DNA from 3 places in the Microbacterium sp. ANT_H45B genome. Region 2 is predicted to be linked to each of the others. Evidence: predicted binding sites of a transcription regulator. Region 2 holds the regulator's gene; each other region holds the start of a gene.

Region 1 (4,371 bases), on a different contig from region 2:
GAACTGATGATCGTCGGCTCACTGCGCGGAATAGTCATGGTCCTCCCATTCTACGATCGCCTAATCGCGGATGCCGTGTGCGGGCCGCCGGACCGACGCAACCCTGATGCGCACGCCGCCCTCCCCAAGGCTCCCGCCGACGCAGTCCCGGATGATCCGGCGCGGTCGTACCGTCAGTCGGAGTCGACGAAACGCACACCGGACCGCGGTCCACGGAACGATGACTCCGCGAGTGCCGTCTTGGCGGCGTTCATGGCGACCGAGCCGTTGTACCCGCGCCGCGAGAGCTGACCCACCAGTCGCCGCAGTGCGGTGTCAGCGTCGAGGCGGGACAGGCTCTGCGCCTTGGACCTCGCGAACTCCAGCGCGCGTTCCGCATCGTCGTCGGGCAGTTCGTCGAGCGCCGCGTCGATGATGTCGCGCGGGAGGCCTCTCTGCGAGAGTGCCCGCGAGAGCGCGACCCGGCCCTGCCCCTTGCGTCCGACCCCGGAGGTGACGAGCTGGTCCGCGAGAACGGCGTCGTCGAGATACCCTCGCCGACAGAAGTCATCGATGATGTCGTCGATCACACCGGTCTCGAGCCTGATCCGATCCTGCTCGTACCCCTTCAGCACCATGCGCGATTCGGAGATGGACAGGGAACGGGAGCGGAGCTTGCGTACGAGCACCTGCTCTGCCGCCTCACGCAGTGCATCGGCGTCCGGCGCCTCTCGGCCTCCTGCGGAATCCTCGACTCCTGCAGAGTCCTCGCCCGTGTGCAGCGCCCGCAGCCTGGGAGTCGATCTCGCCGCTGCTCCTCGTGCCGGGTGACGCTCGCTCGGGTCACGCGGACCCGTCGCTGCACCTGCACCTGCCGTTGCACCTGCCGTCGCCGAACCGCCACTCCACGTCGATCGCCACGCACCGATGCCATCGGCAGCGTTGCGCTGGCTGTCGACGCCTGCGCTCCCGGCACCTGCACTCTCGGCGGCACCGTCTGCGGGTTCGGTCGCTGGACGCGCCGGCGTAGAGACGGCATCCGCACTCCCGCTGTCGGCCGGTGTCACACGGGGCGTCCGACCGAACAGCGGAATCACGGGGGCGAGCTGTTCCGGCTCGCCCCCGTGATCACTCATCGCTCACTCCGAGTGAGGAGCTGACGCGGGCCGATGATCACGCCGGTCGGCGCTCGGCGAGCTCATCGGCGGGAGCCTCGGAGGCTCCGCCGATGCCGAGCTTCTGCTTGATCTGCGTCTCGATCGCCAGAGCGATGTCAGGATTCTTGAGGAGGAACGTGCGGGCGTTCTCCTTACCCTGACCGAGCTGATCGCCGTCGTAGGTGTACCACGAGCCGGACTTCTTGACGATCGCGTGCTCGACACCGAAGTCGATCAGGCTGCCCTCACGCGAGATGCCGACTCCGTAGAGGATGTCGAACTCCGCCTGCTTGAACGGAGGGGCCATCTTGTTCTTGACGACCTTGACCCTGGTGCGGTTTCCGACTGCGTCGGTGCCGTCCTTCAGAGTCTCGATACGCCGGATGTCCATGCGGACGGAGGCGTAGAACTTGAGTGCCTTTCCACCGGCGGTGGTCTCGGGCGAACCGAAGAAGACGCCGATCTTCTCACGCAGCTGGTTGATGAAGATCATCGTCGTGTTCGTCTGATTGAGACCACCGGTGAGCTTACGCAGCGCCTGCGACATCAGGCGGGCCTGGAGTCCGACGTGCGAGTCACCCATCTCGCCCTCGATCTCGGCACGCGGCACGAGCGCGGCGACCGAGTCGATGACGATCAGGTCGATGGCTCCCGAGCGCACGAGCATGTCTGCGATCTCGAGTGCCTGCTCACCCGTGTCGGGCTGGGAGACCAGGAGGGCGTCGATGTCGACGCCGAGCTTGGCGGCGTAGTCCGGGTCGAGCGCGTGCTCGGCGTCGATGAAGGCGGCGATGCCGCCGGCGCGCTGCGCGTTGGCGATCGCGTGCAGAGTCAGCGTCGTCTTACCGGAGGATTCCGGTCCATAGATCTCGACGATTCGTCCACGCGGCAGTCCTCCGACGCCGAGCGCGACGTCGAGGGCGATGGAGCCAGTCGGGATGACGGCGACGGGTGCGCGCTCGTCGCTGCCCAGCCGCATGACCGAGCCCTTTCCGAACTGACGATCGATCTGTGCGAGTGCGGTCTCGAGGGACTTCTCGCGGTCAGCGGGTGATGGCATGTCGTGCTCCTAATGCTCGCATGGTGCCGCCTGTAGGCTGTCGCGGTCCTCCCGGCTGGGCGGAACTCTCCGACAAGGCGTATGGCTCTTCGGCTTGTTCCTCACCGTACGAGGCACCTCCGACATTGCGTCGTCGGTACCGAGAATTCGGGAGAACAGTTCCGCTGAACCACTTGTGCAGAACACTACGCCGATATCGAACACATCTTCGACGACACGCCGATTCCACGGCGCGTCCTACCGAACGAATGACGGGTGGGTACGTCAGCGTCCGCGCGGCTCGAGCCGTCCGGCTCCGTGGCGCCGCTCGAGCGGGACATCGGTCTCGACGCAGAGCGCCGACCAGATGTCACGGGGCGGGACGCCGGCCTCGAGAGCCTCGTCGGCCGTACGACCCGAGAGCTGAGGGAGGGAGAGGTCGTTGACGAGAGAGGATGCACGGCCGCCGAACTCGGCATCGACGGCGCGGAGGAATTCGCTACGACGCATGCGAGTCCGGGGATCCGGGCGTCAGTGCAGCGAGAGCTCGGGCTCGACCGATGCGACGAGGTCGTCGGGAACGACATCCGGGAACACCTGGATGCCCTCGAGGACCGAGATCCGGTCTCCCACTTCACGCATGATGATCGAGATCGGAATGTCGAGGGCGTCGGCCACCGATGCGAGGATCTCGCTCGAGGCCTCCTTCTGACCGCGCTCCACCTCACTGAGGTAACCGAGGGCCACAGAAGCCTTGCTCGCAACCTGCCGGAGCGTGCGCCCCTTCTGCAGGCGGAAGTCCCTCAGCACATCGCCGATTTCCTGTCGTACAAGAATCATCGGAACCTCCTCCCAAGTCGTCCGATCGAGGTCTGCCTCGATGAGACCGCCAGTCTAGTCCTACCGAACTTCACAAAATCTACCCTTGCACGCTGTGGTTTCCGTGTGAGCACATTGCAGATAACCGTCGATCGCCCGCTCCTATTCCCTGACCACGCGCAGGAGCAGCGCGAGTGCGGCTTCGACCGTGAGGGCACGGATCTGCGCCCGATCCCCCGAGAACCCGAAGACCTCTGCACTCGCTGCCTCCGGTGTCACGACGGCGATGTGCACGGTTCCGACGGGCTGGCCGTCGGGCGAGTCGGGGCCCGCGATGCCGGTGGTCGACACACCGACATCGGCGTCACGTCCGTGCACCTGCACCGCTCGGCGCACTCCGGAGGCCATCTGCAGAGCGACCTCGGCATGCACGGGTCCCTGGCGCGCCAGCAGCTCTGCATCGACGCCGAGAAGGCTGTGCTTGACAGGCGTCGCATACGCCACGACACCGCCGAGAAGAACGGTCGACGCTCCGGGAACCGCGACGACCTCAGCCGCGAGGGCTCCGCCGGTGAGCGACTCGGCGATTCCCAGCGTCCACCCGCGCGCCGAGAGCGCTGCGACGACCGCGGAGGATGCGGTCACGACGATCGCCGGGACCCTCGTACCTGCGCGACGATGTAATCGATCCCGCTCGCGACGGTGAGGATCAGCACCGCGATCATCAGGATCGCCGTGATGACTATCCACAGCTCTGCACCGATCACCACGTGCAACGGGAGCAGCGCCCAGGAGAGTGCGACGCCCTGCACGGCGGTCTTCACCTTGCCCATCCATGCCGCGGCGACGACGTGCTCCTTCGCGACGACCAGGCGGTGCACCGTGATGCCGACCTCGCGGATCAGGATGACGATCACGAGCCACCACTGCAGTTCGCCGAGAATGGCCAGTCCGACGAAACCGGCCCCGGTGAGGAGCTTGTCCGCGATCGGATCCCACAGCTTGCCGAAGTCGCTGACGATGTCGAAGCGTCGGGCGAGGTAGCCGTCGACCCAGTCAGTCGAGATCGCGACGATGAAGAGTATTCCGGCGACCCATCGCATCGCGAGACTCTCGATGCCGTACGTTCCGCCGAGGAGGAGAACGACGAAGAAGACGATGGCGAGCGGGATCCGAGCGACCGTGATCGCGTTCGGGAGCTGGCGTGGGATGCCCATCAGTCGCGCCCCGTCAATCCCCAGGCGTCTTCATCGCCGTCGTCATCGGACTCCACCACGGGCAGACCCTGGAACTGTGCCTCGACCGGATCGTGCGGCGTGCCAGCGGCCGTGGCTCCGACAGCCGTCGGCGCGGCGTTCGCGGCAGGAGCATCATCAC
Region 2 (4,371 bases):
GAACGCCAGGACACCCGCGAGGCCGACCGGGCCATGCGGCTGCGCAACCGCGTCGGGGAATGATCAATCCGCGGGGCTGAACCCGAACACGCGCCCGAGGAAGCGCAGTTCGCGCTCGAGTGCGTCGACGATCGTCTCGGAAGAGCGGAATCCGTGCCCCTCGCCCGGGTACAGCACGTACTCGTGGTCGACGCCGCGCTCCGCCAGTGCATCGCGGATGGCCTCGGACTGGGCGGGTGGGACGACGCGGTCGTCCGCCCCCTGCATGAGGAGCACCGGCACATCGATGCGATCGACGTGGGTCAGGGGAGACCTCTCGATGTAGAGGTCCTCCGCCTCGGGCAGCGGTCCGACGAGCCCCTCGATGTATGGAGCCTCGAAGTCGTGCGAGTGCGCGCTGAGCATCCGCAGATCGGTCACCCCGTAGCGGCTGATGCCTGCGGCGAAGGTTCCCCCGCGCACGAGCGCCGAGAGCACCGTCCACCCTCCGGCGGAGCTCCCGCGGATCGCGATGCGCGCGGGATCGGCGAGACCCGCATCAGCCAGTCCTCGCGCCGCGGCGATCACGTCGTCGACGTCGACGACGCCCCATCCGCCGTCGAGACGCTCGCGGTAGGCGCGCCCGTAGCCGCTCGATCCGCCGTAGTTCACGTCGAGCACGCCGATCCCGCGGCTCGTGTAGAACGCGATGGCCGCGGACGCAGCACCCGTCACGTGCGCGGTGGGTCCGCCGTGCACGAGGACGAGATAGGGAGGCAGCTCGCCCTCGGGAGCCGAGACGTCGGGGTGGGAGGGCGGATAGGCGAAGGCGTGCACGGGGCCATGCGCGCCGTCGACCGCGATCTGAGATGCCGGCGGCATCCAGGCGCGATCGACAGGCCGGCCGCCCGCGACGGTCGTCACGACGCCGCTGTCCACATCGACGCACCAGACACCGGATGCGGCACGGGAGCTGTCGCCGGTGAGCAGCACACGCGAGCCGCTGACGTCGTCGACGCTGACATGGCCGTCCGCAGGGATGTCCAGGCGCCGCATCCGTCCGTCGTGTTCGAGAACGACCACCTCGTCGCGTCCGTCCGTGCGCACGAGCACGATGCGCCCGTCATCCAACGGCTGATACCAGCGGTTGCCCAGCACCCAGAGGCCGTAGCCCGTGTCGGCGTCGTCCCCCGCGTCGCCGACGGGGACGCGAGAGCCCTCGGGGTCGAGGTGGTGCAGGCGCTGACGGTGCAGGGCCCAGCGACCGCTGGGGTCGTCCGCGTACAGGAGGGCGTCGTCACCGTCCCACTCCGGCTGCAGCGCGGCCAGGGTCGGGAGCGTCGTGCGTCGTGTTCCGTCGGACACGACGAGCGACGCCTGCTGCCACGGCATCCGCTGACCGGACCATTCGACCCATGCGATGCGCGTGCCGTCGGGGGAGAGCGCGGGATGCGCGTGGAACGAGGGCCCCTCCGTGATGATCGAGAGTCTCGATGCGTCCTCCGCAGCAGACCCGTCGGTCGGGATCTCGATGATCGCCCGACGGTGAGGTTCGGATGACAGGTCCTCGCGCACCGCGAACAGCCGCCCCTGCTGCACGCGAAGGCCGCCGTGGGCGGGGCCCTGCGGGGTGAGTGGCGCAGGGGCGTCGCCCGGACTCATCCGGTGCACGCGCTGCGTGTCGGCGTCGACGAAGTACAGCGTGCCCGAGGAGTCGGCCGTCCAGGCGCCGCCGCCGTATTCGTGCACGCGGGAGCGGGCGCTCCACGGCGCCGGCAGGATCTCTGCGCCTGTGGTGCTGCGCACGGTGCGTCGACCGCCCTCGGCGGGGACGCTCTCGCCCCACCAGATCTCGGCTCCGACGAACACGGCGCCGTCGAATCGTGGCGAGGACTCCGCGACGGCCGACGGGGAGAAGGGTGATGGCCAGGTACCGAACGGCGACGACATGGGACGAGCCTACGGCGCGTCCGGGGAGGCCGTCGTCACACTGCGCGGAGCACGGCGACGACCTTGCCGAGCACGACCGACTCGTCGCCGAGGATCGGCTCGAAGGCGGAGTTGCGGGGCAGCAGCCACGTGTGGCCGTCGCGGCGGCGCAGCACCTTGACGGTGGCCTCGCCGTCGAGCATGGCGGCGACGATCTCGCCGTTCTCGGCGCTGTTCTGCGATCGGATGACCACCCAGTCCCCGTCGCAGATGGCGGCGTCGATCATCGATTCGCCCGAGACCTTGAGCATGAACAGATCGCCCTTGCCCACGAGCTGACGGGGCAGGGGGAAGATCTCCTCGACCTGCTGGTCGGCGGTGATGGGGACGCCCGCGGCGATCCGCCCCACGAGCGGCACGAGTGCGGCGTCGCCGACGGGTGTGGCGACGTCATCCGGATTCTCGGCACTCGAACCCGGGAGGTCGATGAGGACCTCCATTGCGCGTGTCTTGCCGGGGTCGCGGCGGAGGTAGCCGCTGAGCTCGAGCTGGCCGAGCTGGTGCGTGACGCTCGAGAGCGACTTCAGCCCGACGGCGTCACCGATCTCCCGCATGCTCGGCGGGTAGCCGTAACGGCTGATCGATGTCTGGATGACCTCGAGGATCGCCATCTGCTTCGGGCTCAGGCTCTTCCGGCGACGCGTGCGGGGGGCGTCGGACTCGGGGGCGGCGATGTCGCTCATGGTGCTCCTCAGGTGTGCGATCCGGCGTCTCAGTTCGAATGTCGGAGGCCCGTGGTGGGGTGTTCGTATCGAAACCGTATCCGAGAATCACCTCGATCTGGAAGATCTGTTCGAGCGTGTCGAGGTATTCACTGCCCGGTTTTTCGAAGAACGCTTGACAGATGTTCGAATTCGAAGATAACTTCGGAACGTAGCTTCGCATTCACGGCTCCCGGCCGAGACGCGAATGCGAACGCTACGCCAACTTCACCGCTCACGCGGTAGATGCAGAGGAGCACGACATGAGCACCATCACCTTCAGCAACGCAGCCATCGTCTCGCCCCGTTCGGCGACGAAGCTCCGGCTGACGGCACGTGGCCGCCGGGTCGTGCTCGCCCTGGCCGCAGTGCCACTCGCGGTGGGCATCGGATTCGCCGCATTGAGTGGCGGCAGCGCGATGGCCTCGGGCGAGCAGGTCGCCACCGCGTCCTTCGCCTCGGTCACCGTGATGCCGGGAGACACCCTCTGGTCGATCGCCGAGTCGGTGGCACCCGGTGCCGACCCGCGCGAGGTCATCGGCGACATCACGCGCCTGAACGCCCTCCGCGGCGGGGCACTGCAGATCGGCCAGGAGCTGGCGATCCCCGCACAGTACTCGGAGTGAATCGCAGCGGCCCCTCGGTCGCTCATTCACCGTCACCTCGGAGTGAAGCGGTCGTGCGCGGCCTACCATGGGAAGGGTGACTGCTTCACTCGACGACCTCCCGCTCCGTGACGATCTCCGAGGGCTCACGCCCTACGGTGCCCCGCAGGCTCCGCTGCCGGTGGCGCTGAACGTGAACGAGAACACGCATCCGGTTCCCGACCTCGTGGCGAGCGACATCCTCGACGACATCGCGGTCGCGCTCCGTGACGTCAACCGATACCCGGACCGCGAGTTCACGACACTGCGCGACGGCTTCGCGGACTACCTCGGTCACGGCCTGCAGGCTGAGCAGATCTGGGCCGGAAACGGATCGAACGAAGTGCTGCAGCACATCCTGCAGGCCTTCGGGGGGCCCGGCCGCACGGCGTTCAGCTTCGCACCGACCTACTCGATGTACCCGCTGATCGCGCAGGGGACCGGTGCCCGGTGGATCGCGGGGACCCGCCAGCCCGACTACACGATCACCTCCGAGGAGGCGGCAGTCCAGGTGGCCGACGCCGACCCGGATGTGATCCTGCTGTGCTCGCCGAACAACCCGACCGGCACCCCGCTCGGGCTCGATGTGATCGAGGCGGTGTATGAGGCGTCCCGGGGCGTCGTGGTGGTCGACGAGGCGTACCAGGAATTCGCCCCGCGAGAGGCTCCCTCCGCGCTGACCCTGCTCGAGGGGCGCCCCCGTCTGGCGGTCTCCCGCACCATGAGCAAGGCCTTCGCGTTCGCGGGTGCCCGCGTCGGATATCTCGCCGCCGACCCCGCGTTCATCGATGCGCTGCGGCTCGTGCGCCTTCCGTATCACCTGAGCGCCCTGACGCAGGCTGCTGCCGTCGCGGCCTTGCGCAACTCCGAAGTGATGCTCGGTATGGTCGCCGAGATCGTCGAGCAGCGCGACCGCATCTCGGCGACGCTCGAAGCGCTCGGCTACACGCCCCATGAGTCCTGGTCGAACTTCGTCCTGTTCGGCGGCGTCGCGGATCCGCACAGGGTGTGGCAGCAGCTGTACGACCGCGGCGTGCTCGTGCGCGATGTCGGCATCC
Region 3 (4,371 bases), on a different contig from region 2:
CCGGCTCTCGCGCACGTGGCGACGAGCGGATGCCGCCAGCTGCCGCACGGCGGCGGAGGATCGGCCGACCGCCGCGGCGATCTCGTCGAACGGCACGGCGAAGACGTCGTGCATCACGAACGCCACGCGTTCGGCGGGTGTCATCGCCTCGAGCACCACGAGCAGTGCGGTCGAGACGTCGTCGTCGAGGGTGATGCGGTCGAGGGGATCCGCGGGTGACGCCGTGCGCGCTCCGATCGTCCCGGCGAACACATCGGCCGGAACGGGCTCGGGCAGCCACGGCCCGACATACTGCTCGCGTCGACGACGTGCGGACCCGAGGAGGTCGAGCGCGACGCGGCCGGCGACGGTCGTCAGCCAGCCCGCCGGGTTCGCGATGCCCTCGCGCTCGACATCGGTGAGCCGGTACCAGCGCAGGTACGTCTCCTGCACGATGTCCTCGGCATCGGCCAGTGTCCCCGTCATCCGGTAGCCGAGGGCGAGCAGACGGCGGCGTTCGCGGAAGACATCGTCGAGATCGTCGTCCATGGGTGTCTCCTCCGGTGCGGCATCCGCCGTGTTCTTGTCGTGTGTGGCGCTCGCGGGTCGTGTTCGCGGGTGTTCTTTTCGCGTGCTTCCTGTCGCGTGTGCTTTCGCAGGATATGACGATGCAGCGCGCGCACGTGTGAGGCCTCACATTCTCGACGGCCGTCTCGTCATCACAGCGGGAGGGTGCGCGGTGGGTGCACGCACCGCGCGCAGGCGGGTTCCCGGAGCGGAGAGGAAGTCGGATGAGGATCGCCGTCGCAGGAGGAACGGGTGTCGTGGGCCGGCATGCCGTCGCGCAGGCGCGGGCCGCGGGGCATGAGGTCGTCGTGCTCTCGCGCGCGGGCGGTGTCGACGTGGGCGGTGTCGACGTGGGCGGTGTCGACGTGATCACGGGCGCCGGTCTCGTCGAGGCGCTGCAGGGCGCGGATGCCGTGATCGACGTCACGAACACGACCACGCTCTCGGCGGCGAAGGCCATCGCCTTCTTCGAGACGGCGACCCGCACCCTGCTCGCCGCGGAAGAGGCTGCGGGCGTCGGGCATCACGTCGCGCTGTCGATCGTGGGGATCGATGGGATCGACTCCTCCTACTATGCGGGCAAGCTCGCGCAGGAGCGCGCGGTGGCGACGGGGCCGGTGCCGTTCACGATCGCGAGAGCGGCGCAGTTCCACGAGTTCGCCGGGCAGGTGCTCTCGGGGATGCGCGGGCCCGTGGCACTCCTGCCGACGCTGCTCATGCGGCCGGTGGCCGCCCGGGAGGTCGGTGCGCATCTGGTGCGGCTCGCGGAGGGTGCGGCGACCGGTCGGGCGAGCGACCTGGTCGGTCCGCGCGACGAGATCCTGCTCGACGTCGCCCGGCGGCAGCTCGCGTACGACGGTCGGCGCCGGCGCGTGGTGGGGGTGCGCCTGCCCGGCGCATACGGCGCGGGGCTCGCGTCGGGGGCGCTGCGCGGCGGCGCCGATGCCCGGCAGGGGCGCATCACGTTCGACGAGTGGCTGCGCAGTGAGGACCACGTGCGCGGCGGGTGAGGCCGCAGTGCGCTGTGGTGGGACGCGTGTGCGCCCGGTGTGGAGGCGGTGTTGCACAGTGTGCGGAGGCCGCGATTGCGCGGCGAGTGAAGCCGCATCGCATGCCGGCATTCCGACCATAGTTTAGAACATATGTTCTAAACTGAGATCATGACCACGACCCGTCTGACGCCGCTCCTCGAGGCCATCGAGCGCCTCGGCGATGCGTGGGCCGATGCGGAGAGGAGCACCGATCTCTCGCGGGCCGAACTGCTCGACGCGCATCGTGCGGTCGGCGAGGTGCAACGCTGTCTCGACGGGATCCACGCCGAACTCGCGGCGACGATCGCGCACGAATCGCGGCCGGAACTCGGCCCCGAGGGGCTGGCCAAGGAACAGGGATTCCGTAACGCCGGAGCACTGATCGCGACCACGACGGGCGGTTCGCCGGGAGACGCGAAGCGCCTCATCACGGTCGGTCAGGCCGCCGCACCGCGCAGCAATCTGCTGGGCGAGGTGCTGCCCGCGAAGTACCCCGCACTGGCGGCAGCGCTCGCCGCCGGTGAGATCTCCGTGGCCGCCGCCGCAGTCATCGTCGCACTGCTCGAACGACTTCGCCTCCGTGTGGGGTCGGCGCGGGTCGACGAGGCCGAGGGGCTGCTCGTCGCTCGCGCCGCGGGGATGACGCTCGACGACGTGCGTACGCTCGTCGCCCGCACCGAAGCCTGGCTCGACCCCGACGGGGTGGCTCCCAAAGAGCAGCAGTCGCGTGATCGTCGCTCTCTCACCATGTTCGAGCGCGACGGCTCCTTCCACCTCAACCTGCAGACCGACATCGCGTCGAGCGCGCCCATCAGGGCAGCGATCCAGGCCTACGTGTCCGCGACGTTCCAGGCGCGGGTCACGGCACCCGAGCCCGGTGCGGCCGACGCCGATCACCGCACCGTGGTGATGATCCAGGCCGACGCCGTCACCGCCCTGTGCGAGCATGCGATCGCCTGTGACAACGGCGGGATGCCGGCGACCGGCGCGACAGTGGTGGTGCGTGTGAACCTCGACGACCTCACCTCGGGGCGGGGAGTCGCGACGATCGACGGCAGCGACCAGCCCGTGAGCATCAGCACCTGCCGACGGATGGCAGCGGGTGGCGGGATCATCCCGGTGGTGCTCGGCTCTGCAGGAGAGATCCTCGACTGGGGCCGAGAGAAGCGACTGTTCACGCGGGCGCAACGTCTCGCCCTCGTCGAGCGAGACGGTGGATGCGCGATGTGCGGCCTCCCGCCCCAGATGACCAAAGCGCACCACATCAGGTGGTGGCAGCGCGACACCGGTCCGACCGATCTGAACAACGGCGTGCTGCTGTGCGAATCGTGTCATCACCGCATCCACGACAACGGATGGGACATCAGCGTCGACGGTGTCGGCGTCGCCGCGCGGGTCTGGCTCATTCCTCCGCCGCACGTTGATCCGGCGCGGACTCCTCGCCTCGGAGGACGGGCTCGCTATGACATCGCCGCGTGAGAAGACCGCGACGAGGGATGCATCGAGGGTTGCGTCGAGCGACGCGTCGAGGGACGCGTCAGGCGTGCACGTCGACGGGGGATTCCCCGCCCTCGTGGAAGTTCGGCTTCTTGCCGAAGAGCTTCGCGATGCCCAGCACGATGGCCACGATGATCAGGCCCGCGACCAGTCCGGCGAGGGCAGAGAACAGGGTGTCGCCGATCCAGACGATCACACCGCCCGCGGGCTCGAGGAGGTGCTCGATGCCGTGCAGGATGTCGGCCCCGAAGTGCACGCCGACCTCGCCGAGATTGACGAGCAGCAGGTGGCCCCCGACCCACAGCATCGCGACGGTGCCGAGGATGCTGATGAAGCGGAAGACTCCCGGCATCGAGCGCACGATCCTGGTGCCCGTGTGGCGCACGCGCTGCACAGGGCTCTTCGCCATCTTCAGGCCGATGTCGTCGATCTTCACCAGGAGCGCGACCGCGCCGTACACCACACCGGTCATGATCAGGGCGATCACGGCGAGGATCGCGAGGGTGGTCCAGATATCGAGACCGGCCTCGAGATTCGCGAGCGAGATCAGCATGATCTCCGTCGAGAGGATCAGATCCGTGCGCACGGCGCCGAGCACCAGCTTCCGCTCGTCGCGCGCGCTCTCGTCAGCGTGCCCGTGCTGCACGCCGAACCACTCGAGCACCTTCTCGGCCCCCTCGAAGCACAGATAGGCTCCGCCGAGGATCAGCAGATAGGGCAGCACCCACGGCGCGAAGGCGGTCAGCAGCAGCGCCACCGGGATGATGATCAGGAACTTGTTGGCGAGAGATCCCACCGCGATCTTCGCGACCACCGGCAGCTCACGCGCAGGCGTGATGCCCTGCACGTACTGGGGCGTCACGGCGGCATCGTCGATCACGACGCCCGCAGCCTTGGCGGATGCCTTCATCGCGGCGCTCAGAATGTCATCGACGACCGCGAGCAGTCCAACCGACATGTGTGTCTCCCCTGTGGTGTGTGTGGCGGAGCAACTCTACCGACTGCGACGAAACTCACAGCCCGCTCACAGTCCTGCGGGACCAAAACCGGGCATCCGCCGGTTGTGCTCTATGACGCCGCAGCCAGCCGCGTCGGAAAAGGAGACGCATCATGTCGAATGACTACGGCAGGACTCCGGAGGCCGTCAGCGACCTCACCCACCTGCAGTACGAGGTGACGCAGGAGGATGCCACCGAACCGCCCTTCCGCAACGCCTACTGGAACACCCACGACGACGGCATCTACGTCGACGTGGTGTCGGGCCAGCCCCTGTTCTCGTCGACCGACAAGTTCGACA

What was found. The regulator LexA, encoded in region 2, represses DNA repair genes until DNA is damaged. The targets are predictions, from matches to a motif close to TCGAACANNTGTTCGA.
Region 1: a site for LexA is predicted at 2,393-2,408, ahead of recA (recombinase RecA). Genes of this name have one in related genera too.
Region 3: a site for LexA is predicted at 1,681-1,696, ahead of FQ142_RS01895 (HNH endonuclease signature motif containing protein). Genes of this name have one in related genera too.

What each region holds. Positions count from the first base shown of each region.
Region 1 covers NZ_VOBK01000002.1:771,728-776,098, forward strand. Annotated here, with positions in the region: gene miaB (tRNA (N6-isopentenyl adenosine(37)-C2)-methylthiotransferase MiaB) at 1-38, opposite strand, end outside; gene FQ142_RS10260 (regulatory protein RecX) at 174-668, opposite strand; gene recA (recombinase RecA) at 1,153-2,196, opposite strand; gene FQ142_RS10270 (DUF3046 domain-containing protein) at 2,461-2,685, opposite strand; gene FQ142_RS10275 (helix-turn-helix domain-containing protein) at 2,707-3,015, opposite strand; gene FQ142_RS10280 (CinA family protein) at 3,157-3,645, opposite strand; gene pgsA (CDP-diacylglycerol--glycerol-3-phosphate 3-phosphatidyltransferase) at 3,636-4,211, opposite strand; gene FQ142_RS10290 (FtsK/SpoIIIE family DNA translocase) at 4,211-4,371, opposite strand, start outside.
Region 2 covers NZ_VOBK01000004.1:36,485-40,855, reverse strand. Annotated here, with positions in the region: gene smpB (SsrA-binding protein SmpB) at 1-63, shown strand, start outside; gene FQ142_RS16395 (prolyl oligopeptidase family serine peptidase) at 64-1,929, opposite strand; gene lexA (transcriptional repressor LexA) at 1,965-2,651, opposite strand; gene FQ142_RS16385 (LysM peptidoglycan-binding domain-containing protein) at 2,933-3,295, shown strand; gene FQ142_RS16380 (histidinol-phosphate transaminase) at 3,363-4,371, shown strand, end outside.
Region 3 covers NZ_VOBK01000001.1:390,941-395,311, forward strand. Annotated here, with positions in the region: gene sigJ (RNA polymerase sigma factor SigJ) at 1-528, opposite strand, end outside; gene FQ142_RS01890 (SDR family oxidoreductase) at 771-1,556, shown strand; gene FQ142_RS01895 (HNH endonuclease signature motif containing protein) at 1,707-3,056, shown strand; gene FQ142_RS01900 (DUF808 domain-containing protein) at 3,115-4,032, opposite strand; gene msrB (peptide-methionine (R)-S-oxide reductase MsrB) at 4,185-4,371, shown strand, end outside.